Regions from separate parts of the Paenibacillus donghaensis genome, predicted to be linked through region 1. Evidence: predicted binding sites of a transcription regulator. Region 1 holds the regulator's gene; each other region holds the start of a gene.
What was found. Region 1 encodes LexA, which represses DNA repair genes until DNA is damaged. Its sites were predicted from a motif close to CGAACATATGTTCG; they were not measured.
Positions count from the first base shown of each region.

Region 2: the regulator LexA is predicted to act here: its motif matches at 5,094-5,107, upstream of B9T62_RS22965 (YolD-like family protein).
Region 3: the regulator LexA is predicted to act here: its motif matches at 3,248-3,261, upstream of B9T62_RS23430 (ImmA/IrrE family metallo-endopeptidase).

Region 1 is NZ_CP021780.1:3,345,944-3,355,907, forward strand. Features, by position in the region: gene metH (methionine synthase) at 1-646, opposite strand, end outside; gene B9T62_RS14490 (FixH family protein) at 825-1,241, opposite strand; gene B9T62_RS41780 (DUF7667 family protein) at 1,529-1,696, opposite strand; gene B9T62_RS14495 (hypothetical protein) at 1,833-2,138, shown strand; gene B9T62_RS14500 (stalk domain-containing protein) at 2,300-2,815, shown strand; gene B9T62_RS14505 (hypothetical protein) at 2,805-3,050, opposite strand; gene B9T62_RS14510 (hypothetical protein) at 3,110-3,613, opposite strand; gene B9T62_RS41785 (YjcQ family protein) at 3,932-4,165, opposite strand; gene B9T62_RS14520 (HAD family hydrolase) at 4,177-4,962, opposite strand; gene B9T62_RS14525 (hypothetical protein) at 5,034-5,558, opposite strand; gene B9T62_RS14530 (DUF896 domain-containing protein) at 5,607-5,816, opposite strand; gene B9T62_RS14535 (LysM peptidoglycan-binding domain-containing protein) at 5,928-6,341, opposite strand; gene lexA (transcriptional repressor LexA) at 6,538-7,164, shown strand; gene B9T62_RS14545 (L,D-transpeptidase) at 7,367-7,705, shown strand; gene B9T62_RS39085 (hypothetical protein) at 7,859-8,014, shown strand; gene B9T62_RS14550 (hypothetical protein) at 8,215-8,772, opposite strand; gene B9T62_RS14555 (stalk domain-containing protein) at 8,909-9,427, opposite strand; gene B9T62_RS14560 (hypothetical protein) at 9,561-9,770, opposite strand; gene B9T62_RS14565 (hypothetical protein) at 9,916-9,964, opposite strand, start outside.
Region 2 is NZ_CP021780.1:4,995,244-5,005,207, forward strand. Features, by position in the region: gene B9T62_RS22935 (sigma-70 family RNA polymerase sigma factor) at 1-107, shown strand, start outside; gene B9T62_RS22940 (hypothetical protein) at 205-987, shown strand; gene B9T62_RS22945 (phosphoribosyltransferase) at 1,525-2,076, shown strand; gene B9T62_RS22950 (DNA-processing protein DprA) at 2,080-3,069, shown strand; gene B9T62_RS22955 (HAD family hydrolase) at 3,082-3,591, shown strand; gene B9T62_RS22960 (hypothetical protein) at 3,671-4,504, shown strand; gene B9T62_RS22965 (YolD-like family protein) at 4,719-5,000, opposite strand; gene B9T62_RS22970 (hypothetical protein) at 6,138-6,659, shown strand; gene B9T62_RS22975 (hypothetical protein) at 6,855-7,142, shown strand; gene B9T62_RS22980 (Asp23/Gls24 family envelope stress response protein) at 7,583-7,870, opposite strand; gene B9T62_RS22985 (alpha/beta hydrolase) at 8,157-9,077, opposite strand; gene B9T62_RS22990 (TetR/AcrR family transcriptional regulator) at 9,253-9,789, shown strand.
Region 3 is NZ_CP021780.1:5,111,269-5,121,232, forward strand. Features, by position in the region: gene B9T62_RS40865 (helix-turn-helix domain-containing protein) at 1-128, shown strand, start outside; gene B9T62_RS23405 (MmyB family transcriptional regulator) at 125-730, shown strand; gene B9T62_RS23410 (hypothetical protein) at 798-1,355, opposite strand; gene B9T62_RS23415 (PH domain-containing protein) at 1,480-1,959, shown strand; gene B9T62_RS23420 (NucA/NucB deoxyribonuclease domain-containing protein) at 2,020-2,463, shown strand; gene B9T62_RS40870 (hypothetical protein) at 2,543-2,695, opposite strand; gene B9T62_RS23425 (YjfB family protein) at 2,838-3,014, shown strand; gene B9T62_RS23430 (ImmA/IrrE family metallo-endopeptidase) at 3,279-3,827, shown strand; gene B9T62_RS39415 (hypothetical protein) at 3,879-4,052, shown strand; gene B9T62_RS23435 (hypothetical protein) at 4,126-4,443, opposite strand; gene B9T62_RS23440 (hypothetical protein) at 4,752-4,937, opposite strand; gene B9T62_RS23445 (hypothetical protein) at 5,648-5,995, shown strand; gene B9T62_RS23450 (hypothetical protein) at 6,120-6,680, shown strand; gene B9T62_RS23455 (group II intron maturase-specific domain-containing protein) at 7,283-7,759, opposite strand; gene B9T62_RS40875 (reverse transcriptase domain-containing protein) at 7,752-7,913, opposite strand; partial or broken gene B9T62_RS23465 (IS110 family RNA-guided transposase) at 8,363-9,659, opposite strand; partial or broken gene B9T62_RS23470 (reverse transcriptase domain-containing protein) at 9,774-9,964, opposite strand, start outside.

The DNA.
Region 1 (9,964 bases):
CACGCATGAACTCCGGACCGGTCGCACAGTTCAGCCCTATCGAGATTGGATTCAGATGCTCAAGCGAAATGTAGAAGGCTTCAATATTCTGCCCGGCAAGTGTAGTTCCCATTGGCTCAATGGTTCCCGAGATCATCACCGGCAGCGTAATCCCCGTCTGCTCAAACGCATTGCGGATTCCGATGCTGCCCGCTTTGACGTTCAGCGTATCCTGAGACGTCTCCAGCAGCAGAGCATCCACCTTGCCTTCAATCAAGGCAACCGCCTGCTCCTCATAGCTGTCCACCAGTTCCTGGAAGGTTACGCCTCCCGTTACGGACAGCGTCTTGGTTGTAGGGCCCATGGCTCCTACCACATAACGCGGACGTTCCGGTGTATCATATTTATCTGCCGCATTGCGTGCAAGCTTGGCCGCAACCAGATTAATCTCACGTGCCTTCTGCGGGATATCGTATTCTGCCAGCACCACAGAGGTAGCGCCAAATGTATTGGTTTCGATGAGATCTGCACCTGCTTCCAGGTACTGCTCATGAATCGTTTGGATGACTTCTGGCCGAGTAAGGACCAGCATCTCGTTACAGCCATCCAGATCTTCCCCACCGAAGTCTTCACCTGTAAGGGGAACCTGCTGGATCATCGTGCCCATTGCGCCATCCAGAATCAATATGCGTTGCTGCAAGCTTTCTGCCAGTGTATATTTAGCCAAGTTTAGAATCCCCCTAGTAAAACGTTAGAGTAAGTTTAGCAGAATTAAGGGAATCCGAAAAGCCTTCCTTTCCACCCCGCATTATACGTATTCATTGCTGCATCCATTCCTCCTTGTCTCAAGGAAGAACGGTTAATGGTTTGCTGGGCATGGAATGCTGAGTGCGGGCGCTTACATGGGAAGTAACCGTGTACGTACCTTCTTGCTCTAAAATGCCCTCCGCTGTATACACTCCCTCGCCCGACTGCTCACCCTTCCATTCCAGCTTTTGCTCCTTATCCGTACTGCCGACAATTTCGAACACAACCTCTTTGGCATCATTCACCGGTTCGCCGCCTTGCGTGACGGAAGCTTCCAGAACTATCTTCTCGTTAATTGACACCTGCTGCGGACTCCAGTCCAGTTCAACCTGGATGGGCTCCATGGACAGATCTAGAGCGTCATGCGACATCTCATGGCCACCATTTGAACAGCCCATAGATACAAGCACCCCTGCTGTTGCCAGTAAAGAACCTATTGCTCTGCGGAATATCATCTGGAATCCCCCCGGTTCAGTGGTATACCTCACAAGTTCAAGACAATCTGCTTCTATTATACACATATGTTTAACGTGTGACCCGGCATAAATCAGTGTAAATCTTGTGCCGTTGTTATCTGCTCATGGATACATCCAAGTTATTTTTACAAACTGTTGTAACGGGTTGTAAAGTAAAGTAGTAATTTTTTTGTGATTTCATTATCTAAAATCTCGTAACAAAAAACAGATGTAATTCACGTTCCTTCTATAATAAAGCTAAATCTTCGGCACCCTTCCGGTCAATCTCAATACCTCCAGTTTCCGCTCAGCTCCAGCTGCCACTCATGGTCATGAGTCTGACTCGACAACCTGGACTGGTTATCGATCATCAGGCAATCCCAGCAGTATCGTGTATTTTCCCGGAGACAATACTGCGGTTCCTTTGCCTCTTCTATAGTAAGCGGTCCGGCCATATTATCATTTTATTGCATATATAGGTATTTTTGTTTAGACACACCCAAAAGTTATTTTGTACTTTTATTAGGGCCTGAAAACATGTAATCAGCCAAACAAAACCTTTATTTCGGAGGTATTGATCTCCACGATAGCATGGTTGAATCAATTACTTATGATGACAGCACAAAAGAGTTGTTACTTACCATTGACTTAATTCAATGGCGGCAACCTTCCTATAATGAACGTACAGACTCAGAAATTATTACTAAGACCCTAAAATTCACAGGAATTTCTCACTATGAGTTATCACCTATTACTTTAATATTTGATAACAATGATATTCTTGAAATGAAGTTTATTCCCACAACTGATGATGAGCAGGTAGAGTTTATATTAGACGGCGATGATATTATTAAGCTCACTATACAAGCTGAGCATGTAGAATGGATTGACATCTAAAAAATAACCCGCCAGTGCTGGCAGGGTACGGTGCTTCCGTTGCGCCTATTCTACCTCACTCTGGGGCAAACTGTACATTACTATATTGTGGTGACGAAGATATAAAACCTCTCCCATCATTTACCTTTATATAGTAATATGACATTAAAGGAGCTGAGGTTTTGAAAAAAGCAATCATAGGGCTAGTGGCTGGCATGCTGATCGGATCGGCGGGAATGGCAGCTGCTGCGACAACTCAAACCGTCCAGGCTGTATTCGCTAAATTCACACTTTCTGTGGATGGCCAGAAGCAAACGCTGAAGAATGACCCGCTTGTCTATAAAGGCACGACATACTTGCCAGTCCGTGAGGTGGCCGAAATGACCGGCTACGGACTGGAGTATGATAACACGAAAAAATCAATTGATCTCAAATCGAAAGGAACTGCCACTGCGAAGATTCCCGAAAACTGGATTTCTCTCGATGAACTCAAAAACCTGAACGTCACAATAACAGGAAACTTGACCGACACAATGGTCTTAAAGACAGAATCAAAATCTTTAGAAATCCCATTGCCTGTGCAAAAAAAGGGGCTATACACTGCCAAGACTGAATCTGGAAACATAGAATTGAACTTTAGTGAATCCGGTACACAGATCAATTTAGACAGTCTGTTGTCTGCCGGACTTATTCAATAATTGCCTTCCCCCGGCTTTGAACGAATAATTGGCTGACTACAGTCGCAACAACGCGCCCGAGATTGTTGGGCGTTATTTTTATTTCGTGGAACTGCCCCCGGTTAACCCTTCCACTATCGTCTTTGCTCCGATAAGGTATGATATCAATGTCTGCTCCGCTTGTCGCAGTAAAAGACACCATGGGGTTATAAGCAGCTACATTTAGCTGCTCAATCTGTACGATTCTGATGTCCATTCTGATACCTCCAAATAAAAAAGCACCCACTTATAGGTGCTTTAAGCATTTAAATAGCATTAGAACTGTCTTGCGTTAATATTGAGGTTATACCTTGCTCCGTCACTGTTGTAAACATATACTTCCCAATTACCAGTAATTCCACCTGCCGGAATATCCTGAACGAAATTAAAGGTTTGTTGCGCTCCACCATTCAACTTATAGTTGTAAAATTCTGACCCATCACGCTTAATATTTACGTAAACTGGGGACGATGCATTATTTCTAACCCAAATGTTAAGTTGATCACCATTTCCTTTTCCTGTTGTAAACGAACTATTAAAGGCCGTGGCACCCGTATGAGTAACATCTTTAATAAAAATTGCATCCATTGGATAAAAAATTGTTTCATCAATGTTTTTTGTTCTAATGTGTACTAAATCTTGTACAGCATCATTTGTTATTGTGGATACTGAAGATTGTTGAGAAGGAGTTTCATTGACCACTTCAGATGCAACTGCAACGGAAGTGAGTGTCAACATGGCTGTTGCAAGAATAGCTGTCAACATTTTTTTCTTGTTCATAAAGTAATTTCTCCTATAAATATGGTTTTTTTTCCTGAAAAATTAATAGTATATTGTTCCTCTGATATAAAAGTTACAATATTTTCATAATAATTACTTTATATTAATTATATATAATTTATCATTATATTAATTTATCCATTTGAGTTGAGTTGGTTTTTCATCTTTGGTTAGACAGAAACTCAGCAAGAGACGAAGAGAATGAGCCCCTCGTGCTCTTTTCCGCGCATCACCACACAAACACGTGTTCCTGCATTCGAGGCCTGAGAACGGCTCACAGAAGGTCGTTTTCGGACATAAAAAAAGCACCCGAAGGTGCTATTTTAGCCAGTCACGAATTTCTTTTAAACCCTGATATGCCTTCGCCCAAGTGCTGTTTGATTCAAGGAACTCATGTCCCTTCATCGTAACGTTGCAATTATTTAGAAATACAATCGTTGCTGCTATTCCAACATTATCGATGTACCCTTCTTGCTTAATAATTTTCGCAACCTGTACAAATTCTTCCCGTGTTAAACCCAAGTCCTCAGCTTTTGGGACAGCCTCAACCAATAGAACAGTAATTATAGGGAATCAACGAGCGGAAGCAGCTCATTCAAATGCTGAATTTCGTAGTCCGGCTGAATGTCCGGATTCGCTTCCTTGGAGTTTCTGTTAATCCAGACGGTTGTCAAACCGGCTGCCAGACCGCCGCGGATATCAGTAGTCAGCTTGTCCCCAACCATAACCCCTTGCTCTGGATCGATCTCCAGCAGTCCAAGCGCGTGGAGGAAGATCTCCTTATCCGGCTTGCCTTTGCCGAAACTGCCTGAAATGACAATATGGTCAAAAAAAGGCACCAGTTCAGGCACACCATCCAGCTTCTCCTGCTGCAGCGCAGGACAACCGTTGGTCAGCAGCAACAGCTTCACTTTGCCCTGAAGCTGTTCAAGCACATGAAGAGTTTCTTCATAGATATACGGACGGCTGCGTCGTTCAGCCGCAAAACGTTCGGCTAACTCGGCTGCCAGCACCTCATCCTTAACACCCATGGCTTCCAGTCCGCGCCGCCACGATTCCTTGCGGTAGACCGGGGCCAGCTGCTCCATCATTCGGAACTCTGGCTGCTCACCGGCTGTGAAATTTCCCCATAAGGCTTCAAATGGATTAATTCCGATCATCTGAGTGAACGGAAAGGTCTCATAGGACTCATACAGACTTCTGGCTTCCCGGCGGACTGCTGTCTCCAGCTCCAGGGGGTCCAGGGCAATTCCCGCAGCCTCACAGGTAGTGCGGAAGGCCTCATCAATACTCCGGTCATCCCAGAGCAGTGTATCATCAAGGTCAAATAGTACGGCCGAAATTGGCATTGCAGTTCTCCCTCTCCCTAAGAGCGTGTCTTCAAACCTCGTTTGAAGACACCTCCCAGCTGGACTAATTATTATTCGTGTTCTACTGCAACGTTGTTGTGCTTCGCAAAAGCCTCAAGACGTTCCCCGATCGCAACCGTATCGTATCGGTTAAAGAATCTGGAGAATACCCAGCGGCTGCGTTTGTTCTTATACTTAATGGAAACGGCGCTGCGGGAGAGCGTAATCATCTCGATATCGGCAGCAGCCCACGAACGCTCACGGCTGAATTTGATAGTGGACAGCTTGGTCTTGTCAACCTTCAAATAAGGACGGCGGAAATACATCAGGGCTGCCAGCAGGAAATACAGCACAACCCCCAGCCAATTGGCCAATATGCCGCTTCCTTTGTTCTGATCAATCGAGCCGACTACCCAGAACATGATTCCCAGCAATACGAGTACGAACGGGAATACAATGTTACGGCCTTTGAAAATATCACTTTTCTTGACCGAGCTGGATGTGGTGGCATAAATGGAATCCTTGCCTTGCTTCTTTCTCTGCTTGTTGATCTGCTGTGTGTTGCGTTGAACCATTCTTTCCCAAGAACGGGCCATGTAAGTTCCCCCTAGTCATTCTATAATATCTGTGAAAAGGAACAAGGATTAATGCAACAGATCCTTGCCGCCTTGTCCATCCTCATCCTTATCCACAATCTCTATCGTCTCCAGCTGGTTGCGGAAGTTATTGCGGATATTGCCAAGATAAATCTCGCGGAGCTTGGCGCGTTCGGCCACTTCCTCTTCGTTTAGGCCGCCGTTCTTATGCTTGCGTGCCAATTCGTTGATTCGCGCGACCAGTTCATCTATATTCAATGTGGTTCCCCTCCTAAATAATTTCATTCTAACTGTGCCATGAGAAAAAGAGCTTGTCAAGGTCTACTCCCTTGCAAGCTCTCGATGGATGGATATACGGTTATACTGAGGTCAGTAAACAGGTAAAGCTATAACTTCTCCAGCTTGGATCTCACTGCCTTGAATACCATTATGCATTCTTATTCCTTCTATATATACAGCCGTCTTCATACCGGCCGGTTTATTCTCCAGTGCAATGTTCCAAAGCGTATCACCCCGTTCAACGACGATCATTTTCTCTTGTCTCAATGAGGCTACCGATCCAGCAAATACATTGCCAACTACGGTGAAACCCGAAATGATAAGTACAAATACCAGTGCAAATTTAAACAGCTTGTCCTGTGTGAACAGTCCTGAGAAGGCTTGATTCCAGATTGCCGCGAAATTAGCAGTCTTACTGCTGCCACCAGCAGTGTGTGCAGTTGTTTTAGCGTTAGTTTCATTACTTTTATCATAGATGCTGACATAGGTACTGTATTTCAACATAATAATCATCCTCCAAACACTTGTTCTTACTTTCGAAAATAATATAACACGAACATGTGTTTTGTTCAATAGTTTTTTTCGAACAATTGTTCCCTTTATTTAAATAGATTATGAGAACAGGTTAGAACTTATGTTTGTACGAACGGAAGTTCTATGTTATACTTTTCCCAAACATTACTATATGGGGTTGATTCCGATGTCAAAGATTTCGAGTCGTCAGCTGGCGATCCTGGAATTCATACGTAACGAAGTCCGCAGCAAGGGTTATCCGCCTTCCGTCAGAGAAATCGGCGAAGCGGTTGGCCTTGCCTCCAGTTCCACCGTACACGGTCACCTGGACCGACTGGAGAAGAAAGGTCTGATCCGCCGGGACCCAACCAAACCCCGCGCTATTGAGCTGCTGGGCCAGGATGATTCCGAGAATGCACATCAATTCGCACATACGGTAACGCGCGTTCCTGTTGTAGGCAAGGTCACTGCCGGAGTACCTATCACAGCTACAGAGAATATTGAGGACTACTTCCCGCTTCCTACTCATTATGTTGGTGACAATAAAGTGTTTATGTTGTCCGTTCTGGGCGACAGCATGGTGGACGCCGGCATTATGAACGGCGATTATGTAATCGTCCGCCAGCAGCAGACCGCTGACAATGGCGATATCGTCGTTGCCATGACTGAAGAAGATGAAGCAACTGTTAAGACCTTTTATAAGGAACGCGATCATATCCGCCTGCAGCCGGAGAATCCGGCCTACGAGCCTTTGCGACTGAACCGGGTTACCATTCTTGGCCGCGTCATTGGATTGTTCCGCGACATTCATTAATCTCCGCACTATGATCACGGTACCAAGTTATTCCCTCTTCCTTTATATTCCAGGCTGCTCCGCATCTTCGCGGGGCAGTTTTTTTATTATCCTTTATGAATCACCATTCAGAACAAATGTTCGCATTGCTTGTTTTTGGCATAATGATTAACGTCCGCCCTGCCGCCTACATATTCTGTATTAAAAAGGAGCATCCTTCCTTATGCCCAACTACCGCATTATCGTGGATCTTTCACAACGCATGTTATACCTGCTGGATGACGATATCGTCGTCAGAGGGTTCCCCATCGGCATCGGCAAGATGTTAACCCAATCCCCTGTCGGGGATTACACCATTATCAACAAGCAGCGTAACCCTGGGGGACCTTTTGGCGCCTTCTGGATGGGCCTGTCCAAACCTCACTATGGGATTCATGGCACCAATGACCCTTCTTCTATCGGCAAAGAGGTGTCGCACGGCTGTATTCGGATGTTTAACGCCGATGTGCTTGCCCTGCAGGCTCTAGTGCCGATTGGCACCAGGGTTACCATTCGACAGTAGATAATCAACCATCCATAAGGTCAGCGCAACAGTAAACACCTCCGCAGATCGTAGCTCACGATTCACGGAGGTGTTATTTCTCAATATGCAATAAAACTCATCGTTTCTGGTAGACAAACATATGTTAGGGTAAGAAGCAGGAGGTGGACACTCATGTTAATGGTGCTTGTATGGGTATTTGCGGGGGCCGGTATTCTCATGCTGCTGGCTGCAGCGGGCTTAAAGCTGGTATATATGTATCCTGTTACTGATGTCAATAAGCTGATTGTGGCCGCAGAATCGCTATTGCCTTGCGTGATCCCGGCGTAACACCCTAAAAACAGTGATTGCCTCACAAGACGCTTTAGAATAACTTCCCAGGAATGAACCCACACCATAATGGGGAACAACGGACCGGATTTATTTATTATTTTTCTATATGTTCTCTCGTTAACAGGGTACATCCCTTCCTTAATCTTGTTTGCCATACCACTCCGGATCAAAATCCAGCTCCAGTGCTTTGCCCAGTTCTACTTCAATTTAATAGTCAATTTGTCCGTTACGGTATCGAAAACAAGCTCCTTCTCGCTGGTCCACCTGCCCTTCTGCAGTCCCAGTACCTCTTCAGGAGTCAGCGGGTTGTCATGAATCGGTAGCGTATAGGTATACTGCTGGCCGACAAGCTTGCTCATCCACAGTCCGCTGCAGTCCTTCTGATAAAATTCAAAGACATACGAGGTGTCAATCATCACGAACCTGTGGTACTTCACAACTATACTTTCCGACCGTTCCGGGGAAGGCAAAAAAACATACTGATTGCCTATAAAGCTAAACACTAGATACGAGCCTGCGAGAACAATCAGGAGTACTGGAATGGAATAGAACACCGCAGCCCGTTTCCGCAGCAGCAACATTATCCCAATAACAACAAACAGATTGAAGGCTACAATATAGAACATTGGCGGTGCCACATACGGAACAGGATAAATTTCCTGCATACGCAGCACATACAACAACAAATCCGTCAGAAGCAGGATCACCAGCAAGATTAGAGCTTTATTATAATGAATCTTCTGTACTTCCGGCATATCATCACCCCTGATTAACGTTACGCTAATCATAATGGGCGCGATCCAGGGAATAAAGAGAAACTAATCCTCAGTTATTTCCTGTTATATGAGGCTTCTACATTATTGCAGCGAAGAAACATGAGGCTTTTAGGGTTTATTTTTGCAGTTCATTTTGCTTTTGCTGCAGCAGCTTGTCATATTCGCCCTGATATTGCCTTAATTTATTCTTCAGCGGTGTACTGTAAGGCTCCAGCTTTAACATAGAACGCGTGGTCAAAATATTGTTTACGACTGCATTGATTTTGGCGTCAATCGCATTGATGCGGATCTTGGCTGCTGCAATTGCCGGATTAGGCGTCACTATCTGCATCGGATCGATAATAGCCGGATCTGGCCGGTCAGACGTTGAACCCGAAGGTTTGCTTCGCTCTTCAAAATTTATCGTTTTGTCGGCAACCGTTACATCGAATCCGGCCAGTTCACCGATCGCACGCACAGGAGCGTAACTTTTCCCGTCAATCACAATGGCCGGATCGGCCAGCTTTTTCCCGTATATAGTTACAATAAATTCAGCCTGGATCTTTTTTCCGATTAGTGATACAGATGAACCCAGGGCCTCAGCACTGATCAACAGCAGCACTGCGGCGACAAATCCTGCTACGATTTTTTTCATTGATTCTTCTCTCCCCGCATAGTACATTACCTTTATTTTAGCACTTCACAGCACTATTTAGGAAATGAAAGGATATGCAGGACAGGCTGCCAGAGCAGAATAGCCCCCACTTACGGACAAATGCTCCTGCTTGCTATAAATTTAAGTCGTCGGAATCAGCGGATTCGAAGCGGGTGCGGATTTCACGGTTTTTGGCATAAATGTAGAGGTCGAGCGCTACAATGCCTCTGCGTGCAAGCTTGATCACCAGCACGATAATATAAATCGTCACCCCTACCGAAACCAGCCAGAGCACCAATAACAAAGGATGAAACAAATTGAACATAAAGATACCATTCTGCAAAATAAGCTCTCCCCTCTTCAAAACGAAAAAAATAGATCGTCCCCGTTTGGAACAATCTGTTAATTATAGAAGAAAGCTATATAGGTGTAAAACGATATTGTCACACCAGACAACAAAAAAAGCCTCTCAGCAGCAGGGCTTTTGGTTACAGCTCTTTAATTTCCTTCAATGCAGAAACAATACTGTCCTTCAGG
Region 2 (9,964 bases), 1.6 Mb from region 1:
AAGAAATCGGATCACTTCTAGGTATTAAGACAACTCATGTTTCAACACTCAAAAGACGAGGATTGAAACTTATAAAGAAACAACTATCCAACTATTTTGACAACTAGCTTAATGAACTTTTGCAACTATAAATTTTGAAAATAAATAATTCCTTATCCCTCCTTACGGAGGGATAAGAGGAATTATCTAAAGGAGATATATATTATGTTAAAGAATGCGAGTTATGATATATCGATAGCTCTCTCTTCAGAAGAATTATTGGAATTATTTTTTAATAAATCTGAAGTAAACTTCGATAGTAATTTAAAAAAACTTCTCTTCATTAGGGAATCTCATTTGAAACTAAAAATATATTTAGAACAACTTTTTAAAGAACTTTTATCTTATCTAGAGTTTCTAAAATTATGTGAAATGTCTTTTGAGGAAATATCAATGGATTTTGAATTAAACAGAATATTAAAATCTGTTGAGAAAAAGAGTATACCAAAGATCGCTTTTGAGTATTATCTAGTTCAAGCATTAAGAAGCCATCCATCATTTAAGTACAGTAAGAATAAAGATAATAGTCAACTTAAACTTTATCGCTTTATAAGTAGAGATATAACAGAGGATATTCACTTAAACCATTCATTAAAAGATAAATATAGTAATATGTTAAGCAAAATATTAGATACTCATGCTTTATTCGATATAAATAATCAAGACACTTATAAATCATTATCAACAAATCTGTTAGTTCAAAATACTCATAAAAGTGTAGACCTAAATTGGGATCAGGATAAAATAAAAATATACATCAATCCTTTAAATGATCAAATAAAAACAGAAACCATTCATTTATCAAACTCAGATATAGGGATAAAAAATACTATCCTTACCTTAGTATTAAGTAGCATACAAAGTGAATGTAAAGATTTTTTCTATGAAGAACTTGATTATTTACTTGCCTCAGATGCTAAAATAATAATTTCCACATTAATAAGTTGACTTGATTATTTTAGTGTTAAGTACATGGATTGAAATAGTTTTGTTACTTGATCCTACTCTCTTATGATTTAATTTCTTGTTCCTTACTTCTCATTCGTACAACATCAAAAAGCCGCACCATTCACTCTCAAAGGAATGGTGCGGCTTTCAATTTCCATTTTTAGACAATATTATTGAAACTTTTATTTATCTAAAGATAAAAAATAATTGGATGCTTGTCTTTTTTTCAGCTAAATGGTTCCTATTATAGTGAAGGGATAATTAAATTATGTTCTTCAATTTCAAATGAAGGAGGATTTTTGTGTTGGATTCTTCGTAATAAAAAAGATCGGTTTAGCATTTGCAGATGCTAACCGATCTTCACCCTGACGCTCTCAATGCTCAGGCTGTTATACGTATTATAACATAGCAGCCTGTGAAGATGAATCAACTTATTGATATGTTGGAGGACATTTCAAAATGCTTAGCTTTCCAAATTGGAAACCTCCAATAACAACTATACTATTCTATATAAGTTATTCTGAAAGCAGGTGGAACATGTCTATTATAAACCCAAAACATCTTGTAACAACTGACGATATGCTTTATTATCTTCATGAATATCATCCTTACTACTCTGACTCCTTCACAAAAGAGCGGAATCCTAATTACGATAAGGCATCAAAAATGATATTTAAGCTTAAATGTGGTGACCAGGATGCTCTTGATCATTTTATTCAAAAACTGGATAAATTGATTCCTCACGAAGTTTGCTTATCTTATGTGCCGTCTAGCGACTCTACCAAAACCAATTCTGGAATTTCGCGAGTTGCTCAAGCCCTCTCTAAATTGCATAATAGAATTGACGCTACTTCATGTTTAAAACGTGTTGTAAGCATTCCAAAGGCAGCGTATGGTGGCCCACGCTCAATCGAAGTCCATCTTTCGTCAATTAGGCTTCAAAATGCCAATCTGATTAACGGTAAAGATGTTGTCTTATTAGATGATATCACCACTTCAGGTAGCTCTTTCGAAGCTTGTAAGATTATTTTACAAAGAGCTCAGCCAAAAAGTATTACTTGTTTTGCTCTAGGAAAAACAACGAGGTGACCTATGTTTGATCCAAATATCGGAATTTTAACACTGCTACAATTAAAAGGTTGGGGACGTTCAGCTGTTCAGTTCATTTTAGATGAGTTCCCCAACGAACTAAATTCTTTAAGCGCTATTCAGAATGCCGTCAATTTTGCTCATAATTTAAATAGACGAGTTGCTTTCTCAAATGTTGAAGATATTAATGTTGCTTTTAACATTGCGAATCGTCAATTGGAATCTTGCCTGAAGAATGATATTTCCGTTATCGGATATAATGACAAAGCTTTTCCAATCCATCTAAAATCAATTTCCAAAGCACCCGTAATTTTATTTGTTAAAGGTGAGCTTAATCTACTGAACCAACCTTCTATAGCTGTAATCGGAACAAGAGACCCGTCTGAATATGGAGTTCTGTGTGCCAGACGCTTGGGCACTTTATTTTCCGAGGCTGGCTTTGTGGTTGTAAGTGGTTTAGCTAAAGGAATAGACGCAGCAGGTCATTGGGGGACTATTAGCGCCAGAGGTAATACTCTGGCTGTTCTTGCACAAGGACTAAATACTCCCATTTATCCAGCTGAAAATCGTGAGCTTGCTGCGAAAATTTTAGAACATCACGGGGCTTTGGTTAGTGAGTATCCACCGGAAACAAAGGCTGGGCGAAATATGTTTGTAGAACGCGATCGTATTCAAAGTGGCTTAAGTCATGGTGTCGCAGTTGTTGAAACCGATATAACGGGTGGAACTATGCATACAGTTGATTTTTGTATTCAACAGAGCAGAATTTTAGGATGCTTTGATCATCCTAATGAATTCTATAATGATAAGGCGAGAGGAAACAAAAAGCTTATTCAGGATGGAAAAGCTCTTCCTCTGGGAAGTACCCTTCAGTTGAATGAATTTTTGGATAAAGTTCGCAACCGATATAACGACGAACTAAATAGATCAGGACAACAATCCTCAAAAAATAAAAAGCCATATCCTGATGACGAACAAATAAGTTTCTTTTAGGACGTGATTAAGGTGATCCAAGCCGTGATATTTGATCTAGATCAAACCGTTGTTGATTCGCGATTACTCGCTCCATTAAGAATGGGTAAAAACAGAAATTGGAACATAGTGCAAAAAAGAATTCCCGAAATTCAATGTTATGATGGGATAATTGAGCTCATAACATCACTTAGGCAAAAAGGCCGAAAAGTAGCTATTGTAACTTCAAGCCCTCGAAAATCCTATGCAGAACATGTTTTGGTGAATTTCGGAATCAATGTTGATGCAATTATTGGTTACCATGACTCAAGTAAACATAAACCTCACCCGGATCCGCTATTAAAAGCCGCTAAACTATTAAACGTTAATCCTGTGGATATACTTGCTATAGGTGATGATCCGAAGGATGTTATTGCTGCAAAAGCTGCGGAAATGTATTCAGGGGCTGCTTTATGGGGGGCCCTAAATAAAAGAGAATTATTGAGTTCATCTCCCGACTTCACATTTTATAATGTTGAGGATATTTATAGATATATCTCTTAATAATATAAACAAAAGCAGTCATCACTGACTGCTTTTGCTATCTATAAACTTTATAAAAACGCCATTGGGGGATTATAAAATGGATGTAAAAATTATTCTTTACACTGAATATTTCCTTTTATCTTTATCTATTATATACTTTATTTTCAAAATTCATAAAACCAATATTATCATTGGTACTTTCGATGAACCTATCAAAGAATACATTTCTATATGGAATGCTTCAAACGAAGCTTCTCATGCCTTTGAGCCGTCTATGAAAAATAACGAGATGTATTTTTCAAAGGGGTACCATTTTGCATATAATAGACTAAATATTGACTATTTAACTATTGTGCTGGCACATTTAAAATATCAGAAAGAAAAAAAAGGTGTAGGTCTTGGTGTATCTGAACTAGTCTTCAAGTTGGTGCCTGTATTTGTATTGCTCGTTACAACAGTAACAACAAGCGTTTGGAATATATATAATTTATCAGAGAAATTCGCAAGTCAGATTGAAGATACAACGCAGAAAGTAACAAATTATAATAGTATCGCTGAAGCTGTAAAACAATTTTCTATGTCTAATGTTAATTTGTTAGGTGTGTTATTATTATTATTTATAATAGTTTATGTAATGACTCTAGGGGATATTTTCTCTAATGAAAAACGTACTTCTGAAGCTCAAAAAAGAATTAGCATTATTGAAGAAATAATAAAACATCGTAAGGTTGAAAGTAATTCTTTATATGCACAAGGGCAGCATTTGACAACAGAAAAGGACTTCAATGATGCTTTCCTACTCTGCATTCCTATTGAAGTTATTTTTAACAATCAAATATTTAATAAAGGATTTATTGAAGTTCATGAGGCAAACGATGTAACAATAAATAAAATAAAGTATAAAAAATCCGAATTCATTTTTAAAACATAGGTCGTTTTCATCTTATTAAATTATTAGCTAAATAGAAACTAAAAAAGGAAGACTGCATCTCTTAACGAGTTCAGTCTCTTTTAGATTTCCTAAATTCCAAAAAAATGTTTTTAATTCCCTTATTTGATAATTAGTCTTTTTTATTACATTGATGGTCTGGTTGTGAGATACTGATTCTAGCTTAGTTGTAATTCATTAAAGCATATTGTCAAAATTAAATAATATTCAGAATATTCTTTATTTCTATCCATTCTGATTGATTTCTGATTGTTCTAATCTCAATTCGTTGTTGCTGATAATCAGCTGTCATTATGATACCATGCAACACTCTATCATATTTTGGATAAAATACTTTTAACCATACTGGGCTATGATCCTCAATTGACTTAATTATCGAACCTTTTATCGATTGAAATTGAATCGTAGTAAGTTGAGGTTTTGTACGTAACACAGTACTATCTTTATCTAATATATTCCCAGCTGGTTTTTTCAACATTCCTTGTCCTCCTGAAAATTTGATCAGTAAGTCCATCATATCAATCAGTAAGATTATGTAGAAGACTATAGATAGTAATTCCCACCTTATAAAAGAACACTTGTTTGTATTATATTAGGAAGAACTTCTTTTATCAATACGTAACTCAGTAAAATCACTTCCTAAATGATAGTAAAGAGATAATTAATTAAGTAGTCGGGTTATTAAGTATACTAAACAAAGACTGTAACTCAATAAAGAGTATACAGTCTTTGTTTTAGCAGCAGCTTCTCCTATTGGATGGTTTTATATTATAGTATATTCAACTTTTTTTCAAAATATACATAATTCAATAGATCTCAGAGGGATATCTTAGTCATTCTATAAATATTTGACGAAAGCCAACACCATATGAACAGCACGTAACCTTTCTTATGCGCTGTTTGTTTAATTTTTCCACCAATTATAATAACCGTAAATTTAATTCACCATGGATTAACCTATCTGCTGTTTTACCTGTGTTTTTTCAATACCTACTCAAACACACTGAACCTGTAAATCACTTAAAGGTCATCCGTTGTCGACAAAACCTGCAACCAGGCTTCTCCTCACGCCGGAATTTAGATTTCGTCGGATTCAGAGCTTCGCCTACTGCATCAGTTCGTCCTCACTAAACTCAAGCGGATTAATGCAGAATTCACGGTGTATCCCTTTGTAATCGTTAAAAGGGGGCGTTGTGTCGAACATGTCTTTGTTCTTATAGCTTAGAACAGAATAACGGTATTTCGCAGCCGCCGCTTCACAGTACTATATCCCTTCAAAGTTCTACATTAGCAAGAAGACCGTTTCCAAACAGCAGTTAGGCTTCGCTGTCACTCTCCATATAGACGGAAGGGCCAATGACCTGGCTCATGGTAAGGCCTCGACGTTTACTGATCCAATGTAATCAGTGGCTCCTGCTGCGCGCTGAATTACCCACAGGAGTTTCAACAACTGCAACGACGCCAATGGTACTTTTGCCCGCCTAGCTTTTTTGCTAGAGTAGTAGAGAATCATCCAATATTACAAGGAATATTTTTTATTTACCCATATAATTCCTGATATTACAATCAGAGATGTGTTGAGCGCATCCAAAATTATGGATAGAAGGTGAGTATTTTGCGTTATTGGAAAAACGGTTCACAAGTTACAATAATTTTGATTCTTAGCTTTTTAGTCATTTTTAGTACTACGGATTCGATTTTCGCCGCTAGTACAGATCTCTCTGCAGTCAACAAGCCAACCTATTCAATCACTACACCTTACACGTACCCTTTGACACCCGATGATGCCCGGGACTGGCTGGAACTTTGGAAAAAAATAAATTCGACTACAAAGGTACTGGAGTTCTTAACGGTTCCAAGGGATGTTGCTCAGCACATGACCACTGAAGCCCTTATTGATACTATATTAACCTTTCCGCTTGCTACATATATTGGAGAATCACATGAAGATAAAGCTTCTGATGACACTAAGCGGATCGATGATTTTATTGGTAGGAATAGCGGCAGGGGCCTTTGCCACTTCACAACTTCAGGAGATAAAAGCATACTTGAACGGAGAACTGAAGGTAAGAGCGAATGGGCAAGTTGTCCCCTTGAAGGATGGCAACGGAAAAACGATTCTGCCTATTTCTTATAATGGCACCACTTATTTACCGGTAAGATCGGTATCCTCGCTGCTGGGGGTGGTGGTAAATTATGACCCGAGGCCAAAGAGGTCGTTATTGGTGAGCAGCAAACCGGCGTCCCGATTGGCAAGGAGGAATTCAATAACTCACTGTATTCCAAGGATTCAGCGCAAACTACACTTGGCGGCAAGGATTATGGAGAGGTATTGTACAGCGCTTCAGGTTCGAATATTAAGTACACTGCGCTCAGTCCAGAAGGCAAATATACGAAGCTAATTCTTCAATTTGCGGCAACCGGAGAAGAGGTAGAATCTCTTGAAATCACGGATAATGACAAGAATACATTACTCAAAAAGGTTGAAAAAATTTCTCCTTCGACTGGTATTCAGACGATCGAGGTGGGAATCTCTGGAGTGAGCAACATAGCCATAAATGTCAACCAGCCTTCAGATGGAGGTTTCTTTATTCCACTGACAACTTCCTACTACAAATAGAATATGCTCAGACTCACCTCATTCGGGATCGTATATTGAAGGGTTGTCTCTTAAGTGGACTTCTCATGGCAGAGACAGCTTTGCTTTAAATTAGGAAATGCGAATTCCCAGCATAACAGCGATTCTCATTATTGGGGGATCACTACTTTGCGTTCTTTAGAGAATGTGCTTTAAAGGATGTAGCTTTTAATCGCCGATGATGATCTGCACTTTCCACATGCGAGAGGCTTACTGTCTTTTTCTAAGGGTATCTTCGCTTTAAGAAAGCTTGTACCACACTGAGTCCCTTGGCTATAAATACTCCCACTACAGGTTCCATAACAAACTCCTAATCGTATTAGCTGGTAATCCTACATCGGTTCCAAACTCCATACTTCGCTTGTGATGCGGGGTCTGTTGCACTACCAGTTCAAACATAGTCATTGGGGACAGTGGGACTGTCATATCTTACATTGCTTCATTAATTTTGCTGACTGCATCCTGGTAACAATAACCTTCAAATCGAAGGCAACTTGAAGCGCTACCGCCGCTGTACTAATTCCTTTTGTATTATCTTCTGTACTTCGAAGAAGTTTAGTGAGTCCGCTCATAAACCATCCACTCATTGACAAAATACCCTCAATTTCGTTCGGCGCAAGACCGATAATTTTTTTAATGACTTGATTATTAAACATCAGTTTGTTTTCATGCGCTGCCCCATTTGGTGTGGTTGCTGTTTCATAGCCCATATCCCTCGTATCTCAACGAACTGCTTTATTCACGGTTTCTGTGATACTACTGTGAAGTCTCGGGTAGATGATTGTCCGTGTATTTCCATGAAACATGAAAGTGATCTTTTATAATCTGCCTGATGTTCTCTCGTCTCTTCCATGTTTCCTAATTCTTCACGTCCATCCCTCCTAGTTTTTTCATCGGAGTTATCCACATTTTTTCATTGTATAATTTCCTGTCAATAAAAAAAACACATTGTCTGTGACCTCGACAATGTGTTGTAAGTTTTAAACCATACTATTTCTAAAGAAAAGCTTTGTAAAAATCACCTAACTTTTCAACAGCTTCTTTAACCGGTTCAGGTCTGTCATATAAATCATAATGACTTGCACCTTCAACAATATACAAATTTTTATCTTTAGAGGCTGCTTTATTGTAGAGTTCATGACCATCTTTGTACGAACCGAATGCACCTTGTACACTACCAATAATGATTTGCAGAGGTTGAGTGAGTAGTTCCTCTGCCAGATGGAAGGCATCAAAACCAAGGACTGAACCAACACTAATGAAGTTTAGCTTATTCGGAGAATTAGGATTTTGCCCTCTTGGAGTTGTATAATAGTCAACTGCTTCTATAATATCTATATCTGTAATACCAGCTTGTTCTCTCTCCTCTTGATTTCTAGGTATCCAGTTCGTAATCATGGAGTCAGCACCACGGGCTTCTGCAGTGCGTTGTTGACCGATGGCTTCTAATAATTTGATCGGATCACCACTTTCTCGATTTACACGACCGATATTAGCACCGACGACTGTACCTACTGCTTTGATTCGATGCTCAGTCATTGCGGCATTTACTGCATAACCGCCTCCTGCGCAAACACCCAGTACGCCAATACGATTTTCATCTACATAATTAAGTGATGTCAAGTAATCAACGGCACAGCGAATATCTTCAACGCGTACAGATGGTTCTTCAATAAATCGAGGTACCCCTTCACTTTCTCCCTGATAAGATGCATCAAAAGCTATGGTTACATACCCAAGCTCAGCAAGTTTCTTGGCATAGATACCTGCAGTTTGGTCTTTACAGCTACTGCCGGGATGAACGCATACAATAGCAGGATATGCTTGCTTTTCAGTAGCATTTTCAGGAATATTTATAATACCTGCTACTTGTAACCCACGTGCATTAAACTTCACATTCCTTTTGGTAACTCTCACATCTAATTCCACCTTTACTTATTTTTATTCATATACACTATAGAGTCATATTACTCTCGTGTGTTATATTATGTTATAATACAAATTAGATTGTCTCAATTACCAAATCTCAGATTTCGTGTATTAATACACATTTTATATAATTTGAGTATTAACATAAAAGGAGTTTTCTAATGTGAACAAAATAGATAGAAGAATACTAAAGTCGCATACGGCTATTCAATCAGCATTTTTAACAATGTTGATTGAAGTAGGATTTGATGCAATTTCAGTTAAAGCAATTACTGATAGAGCTGACATAAGCAGAAAGACATTTTATTTACACTATGTAGATAAATACGATCTGCTGGATAGAATTGTTGCTAAACAGTTAGAAGAATTAGAAGAAATTTGTGATCAAAAAAAAGAAAAAGGCTTTGTAGAGGGAACAGTGATCTGGTTCCATTATTTTGAAAAGCATAAAGCATTTTTCTCCGCTTTGTTTATAAGTAGAAGCACTGTAACATTCAGAGAAAGATTGCTTAATTTTATGATGAATCAATTAAGTAATAAAATCGACAAAAGAGACTCTAAAAATGATAACGAAATCCTACTAAAATTTTTAGGGATGGCTGTATTAGGTATTATGGAGTCTTTTGTACTGAATCATTTAAATGGCTCTACCGAACAAATAGCAACACAAGTTGGGGAATTGATGATGCGGACTATTTGACAAATATCCAGAAAATCGCTTCTATTACAGAGTAGAACTTTTTTAAAACGGTCAAGCTGGCATAACTTTCAGTTGATCCGGGTATGGGTTGCAAAACAACTTCAACGCGCCATCTTTTGGGCGCTACGAAGAAAGTTTCAATATATCTCTTGTCAGGCTCACCACAACAGTCCTT
Region 3 (9,964 bases), 1.8 Mb from region 1:
CCGGGCAGGCCGGCTTTCATTCTTCCTACGGCCAGCGGAGAACACCGGGATTGCGGCGGGAGGAGGTCGCCATTCTGGCGGGGGTGAGCGCAACCTATTACACCGGCTGGAGCAAGGCCGGGAGGTGAGCGCTTCAAGGGAAGTTATAGAAAGCATAGGTCATGCCCTGCAGCTATCGGACGATGAGCAGAGCCATCTGCTTCAATTGTGGAACCCGAACGTACGCGCAGCTTCTTCCTCAGCAACTACTGGACTTGCGCCTCAATGGCAGCTTATTATCCAGCAGCTTCATTACCCTTCCTTCATTACCAATGAGCGGTCGGAGGTACTGGCCTGGAATTCGGCAGCAGATGAGATTGTGACCAATTTCACCGCCATGACCGGTCCAAACCGTGTGATGCTGCGTATTTTGTTCCTGAATGAAGACCTGCGCCAGCGGCTGATCAATTGGGAGGAATTCGCCGCACATTCGGTTGCCGTGTTCCGCACCTATTACGACAAGCATCCCGGTGATCCCTGGTTTGAGCACCTGGTCCAGCAGCTGGCCGAGGACAGTGCAGAATTTGCCGCGCTGTGGGAGCTGCATCAGATTGCGCTCAAGAAAATAAGCCGCGTTCACTTCAAGCTCCGGGAGACGCAGCAGGTAGCTGCTTTTGATATTAATTCCCTTGCCTCTCTCAATGAGAACAAGGAGCTGCATTGCTGTATTTATACCCCTGTAGCAACATAGGCACAGCAAAAAAACGCTGTCCGAATCAGGTGCAGCGTTCTGGCCTATCCGTATTCTTTTATAAACGTTAGTTCGCGCTGCCGCCCTCTGTTGTAGTTGTGCTATCCGGCTCAATTAATCCCGAGGCTACCCTTGCCTCATTCAGCTTGGAGATTCCGAACAGCATTGCCACGTCGGCATTCTCAATGATCTTGTTGAACTGCTCAGGACTGACATTCGGAGAATCTGCGCTTTTGGAGGCTTCCTCCTTCAAGCTGTAGGCGCTCTGAAAAGCGATTATCGACTCCACCAGCAGCTTGCGGATATTCTCAGGCAGACCGCTCACGATCTCCACATCCGCTGTTTCCTCTGTCAGATTGGCTGCATTCTTCTGAAATTGCTTAATCGCCTTCTTGAGCTGTTTGGCGGATACCTCACCTGCTGAATAGGAGCTTAATGCGGCATTGAAATCCTCCAGAGAGGACTTCCCTGATTGTTCAATTCTGGATATCTCGTTGTAGAAATTCATTACGCTTTCCTGAACTTCGTCATCTGAAGCAGGAATCGCGGCTTCGGGCTCATTGCTGCTGCAGGCACTAAGAACCATAACCAGCACAATCAACCCTGTAAACAAACTTTTTCTCATCGTACTATCACCCCATCTAACAGGATAATGTCGAAACCGCTTCATCGTCAAATGAAATATATGTAAATCTGTGTCGAGCCGTGTTATATTGAATCTATATGTAGTTAGGAGAGGAAGAGAGCCTATGCCTTATTGCACAACCTGCGGTGCGGAGTACCGCTCAGGAAGCAAATTCTGCGGCGAATGTGGAGCAAGCACAGGTGCGGCGCCGGGGCATCCGGCAGCGGCAAACCAGGACAGAAGTCTGGAGAGTGTGTTATGGGAAGGCAAAGCCGCCGGCATCTCGGACCGCCTTAAAGGACTGGTAGGTTTGAATACAACCTTGTATACCCTCACAAGCCAGCGAATTATGGTAAAGACCGGATTAATCGGCAAAAACATCGAAGAAATCGAGCTGCTGCGCGTCAATGATTTCTCTGTGGGCCAGTCCATCGCCGAGCGTATGCTCGGTATAGGAACACTGACCGTATTTTCGGATGATGCCTCCTCCCCGGAGCTGCTGTTCCGCAGAATCCGCAAGGTCCAGGAAGTGAAGGACATCTTGCGCACAGCGGTTCGAAACGAGAAGCTTGCCAATAACATCAGCTACCGCGAACAAATATAGACAGGGATGAAAGCCCCGGAGCTCCGGGGCTTTTGTTGTGGACACCAAGGAGGAACAGATATGAAAGCCAAACACAAGAAATGGATCATCAGCCTCATCATTACCGCATTGCTGGCCTTATTCACCTATATTACTGAAGGCAACCAAATTCCGGGTATTCCCTCCGGCCCTTCCGGCGGGGAGCTTGTCCGCCTCAATTTCCCTGCTGAACGTTATCCTGAAACCGCCAAGCACATTAAGGAAGCTATCCGCAGCGGACACTCCCCGATTTGTACCATTGACCGGGATCAGGCTGAGATAAACCGGAACGAATCACTGAAGGGCATCCCCACCAAAAAAGGCTATGACCGCGACGAATGGCCCATGGCCATGTGCAGCGAAGGCGGCGCAGGCGCTGACATCAAATACATAATCCCAAGCGACAACCGCGGTGCAGGAAGCTGGGTAGGCAACCAGCTGGAGGATTATGCCGATGGTACGCGTGTGGAATTTATGTTCAAGTAGCTTGGACTACTGCCCAATGTTACGCAGATGAGACCAATGCCCCCATCCGGCAGAAGCCGGATAAGGGCATTGTTGTTGTCTAGAACAAACAGGCTTTAGTGATGATAACCAGCAGGATAAAGAGAACCAGAATTGCACCTGTCGAAGTAAAAGGACTTACTACCGGACAGATTGGACCATGACCTACGCCACCCACGTTATTTCCACAACCACAACCATATTCTGCACCCATGTTCAATTCCTCCTCAGGTAATATTGACTACAGCACAGAATATGTAACAGGGCGTTCTGCCGATTGGGCAAAATGGTAAAGAACTGTCCTTCACCTAATCATTGCCGCGGAGAGCGTCGATAAGTATAAAGGGAGGTGCGAAATGGACATTGCTGCATTATCCATGGCCATGAGCCAGGCTTCCTTGGCGCAGTCTGCTCAGCTGCAGGTACTGAATATTGCCAAGGATCAAGCACAGACACAAGGCCAGAACCTTGTAGAGCTGCTTGGTTCGAGTGTAGATCCGAATCTGGGAAAAACACTTGATATTCGCGTTTAATTGCTTTATGCTAGGTAAACAGGAACATCAGTTCCCACATTGTTCCAACATGAGGCAGCGGTAGAGCTGCCTCCTCCCCTTATTTGTCTTTTCTCAAGAAGAAACGGCATCGCCGTCCTCTGCAAGAGGCGGCATCCGTTTCTGCGAGAAATAGAAGGATAAATTATAGTGTGGAACATATAATTTCTTATATTTTTTACATAGCCTTCGGGCTTTTCTTTTAGCCCTAAATACGAACATACGATCCTATAAAGAGGTGTTTATGTGCAATCCTACTATCAAATGACCGTGCTGGAGAAATGGACAGAAGACCTGTATAAGCGAATGCACCTTAACCAGCCTTCACAGATTAATATCAGTTATATTTCCGACCGTCTGAACATCTGGGTTCATTATCTCGATGTAAGAAGCAAGTGTATCGAGGCCTCTGCCGGAATGTACAGCATGTTTATCGACAACCGCCTTCCATCTTCCCTGCAACGGCTGGAATTCCTTCACGAGTTATGCCACCTGCTTCGCCATGCCGGAGAAGACACCCTGATGCCTGAGCGATTCACAAGCTCTCAGGAAGACGAATCAGAGCGTTTCATTCTGTATGCGGCGATGCCTTATTCCATGATCTCCCGTATGCCCTTACCTGAGCTTAGAGAAGAGGCCATCCAACAAGTGGCGGCAGAATTTCAGGTGCCTGTAGAACTCGCTCTGCAGCGAATTGACCAGATCCAAAGACGGATTCTCCAGGGACAATTACTGGCCGTAATGGGGAGAGCGGAATCCAAGACCACACATAAACGCCAATTGCTGCGGGAATAATACCGGTATGAAGATCTAAACGGATTAGTTATTGGGGGGAGCATTAGCATCATGGACGCCATTCAGCTCATTCAGTTATTGATGACCCATCCGAATTACAAGGTTGACGCCGTACACCCCGACGTCCCTGATTTTGTCGGCATCGAGACGATTGAGGTGGATCATGCCACAGAAACCTTCACCATCCTGCTGCAGGAGCCTAAAGAGGATTACTTCGAGCTGTGAGCAATTGCTGCAACACAAATAAACCGGCCTTTGTATGCCATTGCAGCATCAAGGCCGATTTCGTCCCGCTTCTCTATTTGAATCTATTCATCAGCAATTCTTTAAGCACATCATTGACATCCCGCTTGGGATCGGTGAATGTCTTCTCATAAGGCTCATCATACAATCGCTGGGCCAGCGCCACATCTTCTTCACTAATCTTCGCTTGCTTGCCATTAATTATAACATTCCATACCAGCGGAAATTCACTGACCAGTTCAACACTTGCTTCACGGATTCCCTGTTCGCTTTTCAGTTCAATCAACAGCTCACTCAAGGGCTGCTGAATTTCTGTTCTTCGGGTTTCGTTGTTAATAAATACGCCGGCTATTTTTTTCGCCCATTCGCTCACAACATCATCTCCTCTCATTAACAGATCAGATCCATCGTCAACCTGCATTCCCTGCAAGTATACCATGACATTCTATGTTACACGAAATCAGCCAGCTTATACTGATTTCAACAGAAATAATCGCTACGGCATTTACGTTCTGGATATGCTTAGGTTTTTTGCCACCAGTCTGTACCTTAATATTGAGTGTCTGTCTGCCCGGCAATAGAGGTGAATTTCCCTTCCAGGGTGAGCGAATGGACTGCCCAATGCTTGGGCTTGGCAGGCTGGTAGGCCTGCGGATAGGATGATCTGCTAGCAGAAGAGACTCAGCTGAATCGGCTGGAAATCAGGATCACCAAACCACCGCAGAATAAAAACAAACAAACGACGAGCGAGGTTACACTTCCGTCCAGACTGCTAAAAACGGAGATCAACGGCACATACAGCACGACAGACAGCAGCATCTGCGATATCCCCAGCCCTGCCCTTCTCCGCTTCTGATGCCATGTCATGTACAAACCCAGCCCTGTGATCAGAGCAACGAGCAGAAATATGAGCAATAGGATTATGATTGTCCATCCCTCCGGTTGGGATTAATAAGAAATATATTCCATTATACATCAAGCTGGCTTGCAAACTTATAATTTGATTGTTTTTGTGATATTATGGATAAAAAAAGGAGGGATTTCTTTGAAAATACTCAATAAACTGTATTCCGAATATTTAATTATCCCTCGGCCATTTCGTCTACTCATGTTGTGGGGATGGATCGTATTATTTGTTGTGGCTGGGTTTAAATTAAACTGGTTTAATTGACCCCTCGCTGGCACTTTAGGTTGACTGGGGTATGAAAGCAGGGATAAGGTATGGCTTCTGGAAGACTAAACTATTTGTTCACAAAAATTCAGGAATAGGCTGGACACTAAACCCAAACCATTGGTTAACTTGGATTGTTATAGCCGTCCTTTTTGTTATTGCGATAACCTGTGCTTTTTTCGTTCGTTAAAAGTATAGACAGAATCTATATCAAAATCATTGCCTGTTCGAGGATTTCTATTGTCCCTTGCCCAATCCTTTGTTTTCCCCGTAGCGATTCCGCCTTTTGAATTCTGTAGACATCCCCCCAATAGCTCTTTATCAATTTTCCCGTACAAACTACATAGTATAATTTACCTTATTCTGATAGAGTTAATTTTGCAAATCATTAACAGGAGGAATAATTATGGCAGCTAAAAACAAGGTAATAGCTGGTGATTATAAAGGTAAAGCACTGGTGATTGTATTTGGTCAAGTTTCACTATCTATTGGATTCATGAAGACGATCAATCTCGATAAGAACACAGTAGAAGAATATGAAGTAATGAATGAGACTCACTCCAAGAGTGCTACAAGTGCTGTAGGGCGGGGATTAGTGGGGGGATTCTTACTTGGACCTGTCGGCTTATTAGCTGGTTTGTCTGCCAAAAGCAAAGGGACTCATGTTCTAGCAATCCAGTTTAAAGATGGTAAAAAGAGTCTGATTGAAGTAGACGAAAAGATATATAAAGCAATTATTACCAATTGTTTCTAAGATATAGAGCCCTTATAAGATAAAACGGGAGAGGGTGATTAACTCTTTTCATTTAAGCAAGGTTGAGCCAATGGCGTAGCATACGAATAACAATACACACAGAAAAATGAGGTGAATTTATTTTATGAAAAAAATCATTACATTGGTTGTTGGTGCAATATTCTTTCTGAACTCATTTACGAGTATAATTAATGCCCAATCTCAAGATCCAAAAGATATTTTACTTAAAAAGTATCCAAAAGAAGTAATTAAGATTATCAAAACAGTAGATCTTAATAATGACCAAAAAAATGAAAATTTCATCCTTACAAAATCAGGGAATTTCTTCCTTGTTAACTCCAAGGGTGTTGTTGTCTTGATCAATACGGGAATAGGTGAATATGAAGAAGATGAGGTGGGATTAAAGATTTTCTCTGTCTCAGCAAAAGAAAAACATGTTGCCCTTACAGTGGAATATCTCCCCTCTAACACCCAGTTATTCGTTTATCGCCTGCAAGATGGAACGCTTAATAAAAAAATTGAATTAATAGCTGATGTTGGAGTTGAGATTGATAACAAAGGCCGAATACATCAAAATTGGAAGGATTATAAACCAGAAGGTGGTTGGGATACAGCAGAAGGAATTTTCACCTGGAATTCAAAAACAAATAAGTATACTGCTTCAGGTAAATATGTACTTCAATAAATAAAGACGCCCCGGAGATCGGGGCATCTTTATTTATGTAATCATTCGTTACTACTTAGGACCCAATAGGATAGGAGCATCAAAGTCTGATCGCCACATAAGTCCAATCCACCGAATTAGTTGCGAATCTGCATCTAATTAGAAGATTTTTTCTGTTTTAGAGCAAATAAGTGCGAAAACGCATCTAATTTCGGATTCTGAGCCTTAAACAATCGTTTTACTCGAAAATAGTTGCAGATTCGCACTTATTTGCCCAATAACAGGAATTCCAGCTGAAATTAAATGCACTTTTGCATCTAATTTCTCTGAAATCTCTAGTGTAGCATTCTACATCCTCAGAGGGACCTAAGTAGTAACAATCATTCTAATAAAAAATCTATTTAACAGTATGAGTTTCTTCTACCTCGCGGATTTCCTTGCTTCATAAAATACACGGCTTAATCCAGCATCCCGTTAAATATATTCAAGCACTAGAAAATCATAGCCGGATTTGAAGCGAATGTATAACTAATGAAGATTGTGTGCTGGGCAATCCTAATTATGAGTATTATCTGGATGTACTACATAAACGTGCGGGTCATCGCATACGGCTCTTCCGACAGTTATCCCCTCTGGGGATGAAGGTTATTGTAAATCTCCGTCAGACTGCAAAGTTTTATTTCCTCAAACCACGTATTGGGCATGGCATACTGAGCGTAGGTCGAGTGGGAGCTGCGCCAGGCCGTCATCCGCAGACCCGGCAATTCATTGTCCCAGCCCCTGCGTCTCAATTCCCGATGCAGCTTTCGTATCTTTTTCCAGCTTCGCAGTTGGACCATTCGAAGTCGCCTCCGTATCCATGCATCCCATCCTTGAAATCGCTTCTTTACATCTCCAATTCCGAAATAGTTCCCCCATCCATGTAGGTACGGATTCAATTTCTTCTTCACCAGTTGCTCGATATCCACCGTTTGGTTTCTTCGCGTGATTTCTTTTACCCGTTCCTTAAACTTCTCCACGGCTTTCGGTGTCGGTCCTACATACTTGCCGGGCTTGAACTCGTGGCCCAAAAAGACAAATCTTTCTCGTTTGCTATTCACGATTCGTGTCTTTTTCCGGATGTACTTTTAGCCCCTGTTCCTTTTCCAGCAGTTTAACGACAATTCTCCGCACGCGTTCCGCCCCTTTTTGGGTTTTGCAACAAATGACAAAGTCGTCCGCGTAACGCACGAGGCGGTGCCCTCTTTCGGTCATGGCTAGGTCCAGCGGATGCAGATAGATATTCGCCAGTAGCGGGCTTATAACTCCTCCCACTATAAATTAATATTTACTCTTATTTGCTCACTCGTTCTCAGGTTTTCATTCATTGACAGATTGAGAGTTGGAATAGTCATGTAAGGATGACATTATTTTCTGGAAGAGCCGGTGGCGGGAATAGAGAGTGGGGGAGTTATCCCCAACCCAAAGATACATTCTGTAATCGCACTTTGGATATCCACACCTGTCTCTTGACGGCTTACCCTCCCATGTCACGCGGGGTCTTTGCCCTTACATTCCTTCGTTCTGCCTCTCAAGAGGTGGACGCCGTTTCTTGCTCCTTTACAGGGTCGTTGCCCTTATGGAATTGATTCCTGCGGCTGCTCCGTGCTTCTTTTGTCTTTGGTCATTCCTACTTCAATGAGCAAAAAGAGTCTGGTCTTTTCTTAAGCTGCCATCTGTAGCTGGGCCAGACGTACCGGCCCTAACACGTCGTTAGCGTCGTACGGAATTCGCTTCGTACCGAGTGTATGCAGGACGCGTATAAGTTTTCCGCATAACGCCACAAGGGATTGCTTTTTCTTCAATGGATTTTGACTTCGTGTCGTAAAGTACTGGTGCAGCGCCTTGAACTCCGCGTTCTTCGCTACCATGGGCATGACCGCCCGGAACAGCAGGGCTCTTAGCCTTGCACGTCCACGTTTGGTAATGCTGGACTTGCCTTTTTTCTTTCCTGAACTGTTTTCTTTGAGATTCAGTCCGGCCAGCCGTATGATCTGCTGTCCGTGCTCGTAACTGCTTAGATCCCCTACTTCTGCAAGGAACCCCGCCAAGGTGACTACGGCCACACCCGGCACAGTGAGCATCTCCTTCGTTCCCGGAATTTGTGCAAGTAGACGTTCCACCTCGACCAGAATCTCTTCGAGTTGTCTGGCGAACATTTCGTACTGCTCCAGAAGCGTTTTAATCTCTATTTTGGCTGCGGGAAGTCCTTCGGTAAGCCCGATGGATCTTCTTGCAGTTTCGACCAGTTGCTCCGCTCGTTTCGTCCCTACGGCGCGCTTCACGTCCTTCTTCCATCGCTTCACAATGGCCTCTGTACCGAGCGCTACGATCTCTTCTGGCGTCGGAAACTCGCTTAACGTAATAAGGGAGGCTTTCCCCTCCCAGTCTTTAAAAACCTTTGTGTACTCCGGGAAAAATCGATCCTGCCAGTTCTGCATTCGTCTTTGTACCTGCCCGAGGTTCACCATGATTTTCTCGCGAAGATTCATGAGAATCCGCAGATCTGCATAGAGGTTCGTCGGCAGTTTCGGTTTCGCTGTACTTCCCGTTACGCACTAAATCGGCAATGACTTTTGCATCCTTATAGTCGTTTTTCGTCGGTGAGTTGTCTTCCAGTTCTTTGCTTTTGTGTACATGATGCGGATTGACGATGACCAAAGGAATCCCTTGCTGTCCCAAGTATTCGGCCAGATTAAACCAGTAGTGTCCGGTAGGCTCAATGCCAAAGAGGACGTCACTCTTGGCATGCTCCTGCTGAAGCTCCTTCATCCACTGAACCAGTTGTTCCAGCCCGGTACGGGTATTGGAGAACACACAGTCCTTTCCCAGTTCAATGCCCCGAAAGTCGATGGCACGGGCCACGTGGGTTTCTTTAGCAATGTCTGCGCCTACGACAAGGGTCTTGTCAGAAATTCGTGTAATCCGTTGATTCTGTTTCTTCGATTGTTTATACTTCATGTTGAGTGCCTCCTGCGCTGGAATTTGTTCTTTGGTCGGAACGTTTCCCAGTATACAGTTGGCGCTTTTTTCTTTCAAACCTCAAATTAATTCATTACAGGAATGGCTCCTTATGAGAAGTAAAGTATTATGCAAAGCTTTGCATAATCCTCCTTGCGGCGCTCCTTCAACAGTCGGTTTAACTAAACCGTTCTCCATCACTCCCGATTGAAGGTATTTTCGAATAAGCAGAAGGACTTTCTTGTCCTTCACTTTCTCTGCTATCTTCATCATGAGGCGGTCATGGTTGACGCGGTCGAAGAATT